Regions from separate parts of the Phyllobacterium sp. P30BS-XVII genome, predicted to be linked through region 2. Evidence: predicted binding sites of a transcription regulator. Region 2 holds the regulator's gene; the other holds the start of a gene.

Region 1 (3,426 bases), on a different contig from region 2:
GCACGCCGCCAATGCCGCCCGTTGCAAACACCTTGATGCCTGCGAGATGCGCAGCGAGCATAGTTGCTGCAACCGTGGTGCCGCCGGTGCGGCCTTCCGACAGGGCATAGGCAAGATCGGCGCGCGACAGCTTCATGGCGCCTTTGACCTGCGCCAATGCCTCGCGCTCCTCGGCTGAAATGCCGATCTTCAACCGGCCATCAATGATGGCGATGGTAGCAGGAACGGCACCACCCTCACGGATGATGCTTTCGACATCCGCCGCCATGCGGCTATTGTCAGGGTAGGGCATGCCATGGGTGATGATCGTGCTTTCCAGCGCCACGACAGGCTGCCCGGCATCAAGCGCCTTCTGCACTTCCGGAGCAATATCGGTGAACGGGTTGAGGGCTGAAATGCTCATGGTTCTTCCTTTGTATGATCGTATCCGGCAAAGCTGCTCATGCGAGCGGGCTTGGTGCCGGGATATGTGCAAGTGCCGTATCGAAAATTCTGGCGGTGAAGACAGGGGTCGCCGAATGGGTCTGCAAGGTGAGTGCCGAGGCGGCAAAGCCTTCGCGCACGGCATCCTCAAGCGGAAGCCCGCGCATCAGCGCCGCAATGGTGCCTCCCGCCAGCGCATCACCCGCGCCGGTTACATCGGCAATTCCTGATATCTCAGGCGGGAGCAACGAGAATGCATCCTCGTTTGTATAGACAAGCGCAGCCTCGCCGCCATTGCTGACAACAGCTGCCCGCAGACCTTCGGCTTTCAAAGCCTTATGAAGATCAGGCAGGCCTGCATCTGCGCCCAGCCCCGTCAGCGCAAACGCTTCACGCCGGTTGAGAAACAGGCAGGCAAGATCGCCCAGTACTGGTTTTAATCGCACAGCCTTGGCCGGTGAAATCGCCAGCGCATAGAGCGGCTTGTCTCCGGCAAGACCCGCCAGCCGTTGCAAACCTTCCGAAGGAAGATTGGCATCGCCGAACACCGCATCGGCTGCTTCAATGGAATCGCGCACCTTGCGGCGACGCAATTGCCGGGGCAGGGCAAGTTCATACAGCGCCATATCGGCAATGGCGGCAACCACATCGCCACGTTCATCCAGAATGGCCGTGTAACTTGGGGTTGTCCGGTCAATGAACACGGCGGAACTGTCTTTGATTCCGGCAGCTTCAAACGCCGCACTGATCACATCGCCCACCCGGTCGCCGCCGCGTACCGACAACATCTCGGCCTTTACGCCGCGCCTGACGGCAAGGCGCAGCGCATTGAATACGCCGCCGCCCGGTTCCTCCCGCATCACGCCGGGGTTTGAAGCGCCCGCTATAAAGGGCACGCTGCTCTGGCCGCGCCGGTCCATATGGGCGCCGCCGACAGCAAAAAGCAGCGGGATTTGGTCCTGGGTCATAGTGAAGGCTTTTGCTGAACAAAATGATCGGTTGCAAGACACTTGGTCTGGTTCCTCTCTAAATTGCTCCGTGGCCTTACGCAATCATCAGAACGATTCGAATTTTCATCGGGCTGTTTCTGCGTAAGCGCCGGTTCGCGGCAAGGAATATGTGGACAAGGCATTGGAGTTGCCTACAAGAACGTTTTAAGAACATTTTTGAGTTATCATTATTTTTCAATTGGTTATGCATATTGCAAAATGAGAACAAAACAGATACAAATATCTTCATAGACCGGAGCGTCCGGACTTCATGGATAGTACAGGGGTAGTGTATTATGGCTCAAAATTCTTTGCGGTTAGTTGAGGGTAATTCGGTGGATAAAACGAAAGCGCTGGATGCGGCATTGTCCCAGATCGAGAGGGCCTTTGGTAAGGGCTCGATCATGCGGCTTGGACGCAATGAGCAGGTTGTGGAAATTGAAACGGTTTCGACCGGATCGCTTTCGCTTGATATAGCCCTTGGCGTTGGTGGTTTGCCGAAAGGCCGCATTGTCGAGATTTACGGGCCTGAAAGTTCCGGTAAGACGACACTCGCGCTGCATACGATTGCCGAAGCCCAGAAGAAGGGCGGCATCTGCGCCTTTGTTGACGCCGAACATGCGCTCGATCCTGTTTATGCCCGTAAGCTGGGTGTGGATCTGGAAAACCTCCTGATCTCGCAGCCCGATACCGGTGAGCAGGCGCTTGAAATCACCGATACGCTGGTGCGTTCCGGTGCGATCGATGTTCTGGTCGTTGACTCCGTGGCGGCTTTGACCCCGCGTGCGGAAATTGAAGGTGAGATGGGCGATTCTCTCCCCGGCCTGCAGGCGCGTCTGATGAGCCAGGCACTGCGCAAGCTGACCGCCTCGATTTCGCGCTCCAATTGCATGGTTATCTTCATCAACCAGATTCGCATGAAGATCGGCGTGATGTTCGGTTCGCCTGAAACCACGACAGGCGGTAATGCGCTGAAGTTCTATGCTTCGGTTCGTCTGGATATTCGCCGTATCGGCGCCTTGAAAGAGCGTGACGAAGTGGTCGGCAACCAGACCCGCGTCAAGGTTGTAAAGAACAAGCTGGCACCGCCCTTCAAGCAGGTCGAATTCGACATCATGTATGGTGAAGGCGTTTCCAAGACGGGCGAACTGGTTGATCTCGGTGTCAAAGCTGGCATCGTTGAAAAATCCGGCTCGTGGTTCTCCTACAATTCCCAGCGTCTGGGGCAGGGCCGCGACAACGCCAAAATCTTCCTCAAGGACAACCCTGAAGTGGCCAATGAGATCGAGCTGGTCCTGCGCCAGAATGCCGGTCTCATCGCCGAGCAGATGCTCGACAAGGGCCCTGATGATATTGAAGACAATGACGGCCCCGAGGCCGCCGAAGGCTGATCTCCCGGGACAGGCCGTTTCTGGTCTGTAATGTAAAAACCCGTATCCAGCTGTGGATGCGGGTTTTTCTTTTTAGGGCTGGTGTGTTTGTGGTCCGTGGTGAGCTTGTCCAACCACGCACGATAGCCGATGCAAAAGAGATTTTACTCCACGAAAACCTCACAACGACCATCATGAGGAAGGGTGGCATTTGTTATTATCCCTGAGTGCCTGTTGATGTTTGCCCCCAACTCACCCGGATTTTCTGGACAGGCAGCGGTGGCCTCGCTACAAGCGTTGCGTTCTGCCCCTTTGATGCAATAAGGGGTTATTCCGCTTTGGTTTAAGACAAGTCAGAAGGCAATGCACATGAGTGGCGTCAACGAGATCCGGTCGACATTTCTGAACTATTTCAAGAAGAACGGCCATGAGATCGTGGCGTCGAGCCCGCTTGTCCCGCGCAATGACCCAACGCTGATGTTCACCAATGCCGGCATGGTTCAGTTCAAGAATGTTTTTACCGGTCTGGAGCAGCGCCCCTATAGCCGCGCCACCACGTCGCAGAAATGCGTGCGCGCCGGTGGCAAGCACAATGATCTTGATAATGTCGGCTATACAGCCCGCCACCACACTTTTTTTGAAAT
Region 2 (3,426 bases):
TGGTGGCGGGCATGCGTCAGCAACTCACCAATCATATTCAGCATCAGATCAAGGGGGAGCCGGGGGCAATTGCTGCGTCGCAGATCACCGGACAGCGCGACGGCATCAGTGAAGCGACGAACAATGCCATGCGGCTCAGCGGTCTGTCGCATGTCCTGTCTATATCCGGGTTCCATATGGCGCTTGTTGCGGCGATCGTCATGGGGGCCTTGCGTGCCTCGCTGGCATTCTTCCCGGAATTCTCCGCGCGATATCCGATCAAGAAGTTCTCAGCCTTTGCCGCGCTGCTGGCCTGCGCATTTTATCTGCTGCTTTCTGGTCTCGATGTTGCTGCCCAGCGCAGCTTTGTCATGCTGGCGGTGATACTCATCGCCATGATCGCGGACCGCGCGGCACTGTCATTGCGCAATGTTGCATTGGCGGCACTCGTTACAATCGCCATCGCACCACACGAAATTCTGGGACCGAGTTTTCAGATGTCCTACTCCGCCACGGCAGCGCTGATCGCATTTTATGGCTGGTGGTCCCCACGCAGAGCATTGGGGAACAGCCGGCGCAAACGCCGCAATGGTTTGCTTTTGCAATTGCCGGACAGGATCGTCGATCATATCAATGGCATCGCCATGACGTCTTTGGTCGCCGGTTCAGCCAGTGCGATCTTTGCCGTCTATCATTTCAACAATACGGCACCACTTGGTTTGATCGGCAACGCACTGGCTCTGCCTGTCATATCCATCCTTGTCATGCCCTTCGCCGTTCTGGCGTTGCTGCTCATGCCTTTCGATATGGACTGGCTGCCCTTCCGTGTCATGGAGCGGGGGATTGAACTCTTCACCATCATTGCCAATCATGTCGCGGCCCTTTCGCCCAGCGGCCATCTTGGCCCAATGCCGCAAATGAGCCTGCTGCTCCTGAGTGCGGGATTGATTGTCCTCTTGTTCCTGTCGTCGTGGCTGCGCCTGTGCAGCCTGCCACTATTGGCCGTCGGCGCGCTCGTCATGCTGCGCGCCATATCGCCGGATATTGTCATATCGGAGGATGGCAGACTGGTCGGACTGCGCAATGGCGAAATACTGATGATCAATCGGCCGCAAGGCGGCGCATTCATCCTGAACAATTGGCAGCAGGGTTATGGGCTTGCGCAGATTATCAAACCCGCCAAGGCCAATGCGCAAGCTACAGACGGAATGTTTGAATGCGCGGACAAGCTTTGTACGGCGCGCGAACCGGGAGGGCTTATCATCGCCTATACGGATAAAGCTGCATACAGGGACGCAGCCTGTAGTGAAGGAAATATTGTCGTTCTGGCCTTTGCGGGAAGGGATGTCAGCTGTAGCAATCCCGGCACATTGGTTGGTACATTGCACGATCTTGCTTTGAATGGCGCCGCGGAAATCCGCTTGGACCCGGTCACACAGGGGCCGGTCACACAGGGGTATGGGGAAGCAATGAATGCTTCCAGGATCGAACAAGCATTGGATCAAAGGTTGATCTCAGCCAGCCTGACCTATGCCATTGGGCCGCCAGACCGGCCATGGAACACTTACCGCGTTCACTCAAGAGCGGCACGCAACATGCCGGAACGTGTACATAAGCCAAAAACAAAAGCGAGCACCCCGAACAGCGATGAACGGGATGCCGGTCTGGATCAATAACGCCTGATAAGTCCGACGAGTTTACCCTGTACCTGCACGCGATCCGGTCCAAAAATCCGCGTTTCATAGGCAGGATTAGCCGCTTCAAGGGCAATCGATGCTCCCTTGCGGCGGAAACGCTTAAGGGTTGCCTCTTCATCATCAACAAGAGCCACGATGATTTCACCGGGATTGGCCGTATCGCCGCGCTTGATGACGACGGTATCGCCATCAAAAATACCCGCCTCGATCATCGAGTCGCCTTTAACTTCCAGCGCGTAATGCTCGCCGCTGCCGATCATATCCGGCGGAAGGCTCAGCATATGGGTCTGGTTCTGGATGGCGGAGATGGGCACACCCGCAGCGATCCGGCCCATGACGGGAATGCTGACATTGGCAGGCATGTCCATGTCGTTGGAAGCGCGCGGCTGCGGCTTTGGCGGTGCAACATTGCGCCCGAGACTGCCCTCGATGACGCTTGGCTCGAACTTTCTCTGGGCGTTGAGCCCCGGAGCAATGGAGTCCGGCAGGCGCAGGACTTCCAGCGCGCGTGCCCTGTTGGCAAGCCGGCGAATGAAGCCGCGTTCTTCGAGCGCAGTGATCAACCGGTGAATGCCGGATTTGGAAGCCAGATCCAGCGCATCCTTCATTTCGTCGAAGGATGGCGGGATACCCGTCTCCTTCAGACGCTCATGAATGAAGAGAAGAAGTTCATGTTGTTTACGCGTGAGCATCGGCGATCCTTTAGCAGGGAATCGGAAAAACAAAACCAGAACAAACACTATCTGTTCCAGCATTGTTCTACAAGTGCTTAATATTCCGTTGCGACTGTACTCGAAGCGTCAATACTAGCTGTATGGTGATGAAAATGGCTGAATCGAAGGCGCTTTTTGATCGATCACCAATCGGATATCACAGTATTACGACATCAATTACCCGAATCGCTAAACGCTCGCTTCAACGCCGCGGAGCGATGGGTGGTCCGCTTGACTGGCGCAGGACAAGCTCGACGGGCCATATCTCGTGGATGTTTTCAACTGGCTCGCCATCCAGCACCCGCACCAGCAGTTCAGCAATGCGCGAACCGGCGGAGCGGATCGAGGAGCGGGTTGTCGTCATGGCCGGGACCATGTTGCTGGCGTTGAGATAGGGAAAAACGTCATCATGGGCGATGACAGAGACCTCCTTGCCCAATTCATAACCCCTGGAGCGAATGGCGCGGAAGACGCCAAGCGCCGTCATCATGGAACCGGCAAGGATAGCCGTCGGATGCGGAGTGTAGGATAAAAGCCGCTGCGCCTCATGAAAACCCGTTTCATCGGAAAAGCGCTCATGCACGATGAAACGCGGATCAATGGGAAGGCCCCGTTCCACCAGCGCTTCGCGATATCCCATTTCACGGTGCTCTGAGAATGTGTGCCCCTTGAGACCGTCGATCATCGCGACATGGCGGTGCCCTAGATCAAGCAGATGCGACGTTGCCTGCCTGAATGCACCGGCATTGTCGATATCGAGCCAGGCATGCGGCGCTGTGATATTGGTGCGTCCATGCAGCACAAAGGGAAATTTCGCCTCGGTGAGCATGGCAACCCGTTCATCCATCAGGGTAGGGCCGGTTACGATAATGCCATCGACGCGCTTGCTGGAAATCAGCCGCCTGTAGGCTGCCAGTTCATCATTGTTGATGCTCGGGCTCATCAGCAGGTCCATTTCATGCAGTGAAAGCTGCTCGGCCAGACCGGAGAAAAACTCGCTTGTGTGCGGGCCAAAACGTTCACTGCGATCGCGCGGC

The links. Region 2 encodes LexA, which represses DNA repair genes until DNA is damaged. Its sites were predicted from a motif close to TGTTCNNNNTGTGTTCNG; they were not measured.
Region 1: the regulator LexA is predicted to act here: its motif matches at 1,569-1,586, upstream of recA (recombinase RecA).

Annotation. Positions count from the first base shown of each region.
Region 1 covers NZ_JACGXO010000005.1:75,725-79,150, forward strand. Annotated here, with positions in the region: gene FHW17_RS15010 (pseudouridine-5'-phosphate glycosidase) at 1-403, opposite strand, end outside; gene FHW17_RS15015 (carbohydrate kinase family protein) at 441-1,391, opposite strand; gene recA (recombinase RecA) at 1,709-2,803, shown strand; gene alaS (alanine--tRNA ligase) at 3,152-3,426, shown strand, end outside.
Region 2 covers NZ_JACGXO010000006.1:195,775-199,200, reverse strand. Annotated here, with positions in the region: gene FHW17_RS17735 (ComEC/Rec2 family competence protein) at 1-1,655, shown strand, start outside; gene lexA (transcriptional repressor LexA) at 1,649-2,368, opposite strand; gene FHW17_RS17725 (substrate-binding domain-containing protein) at 2,592-3,426, opposite strand, start outside.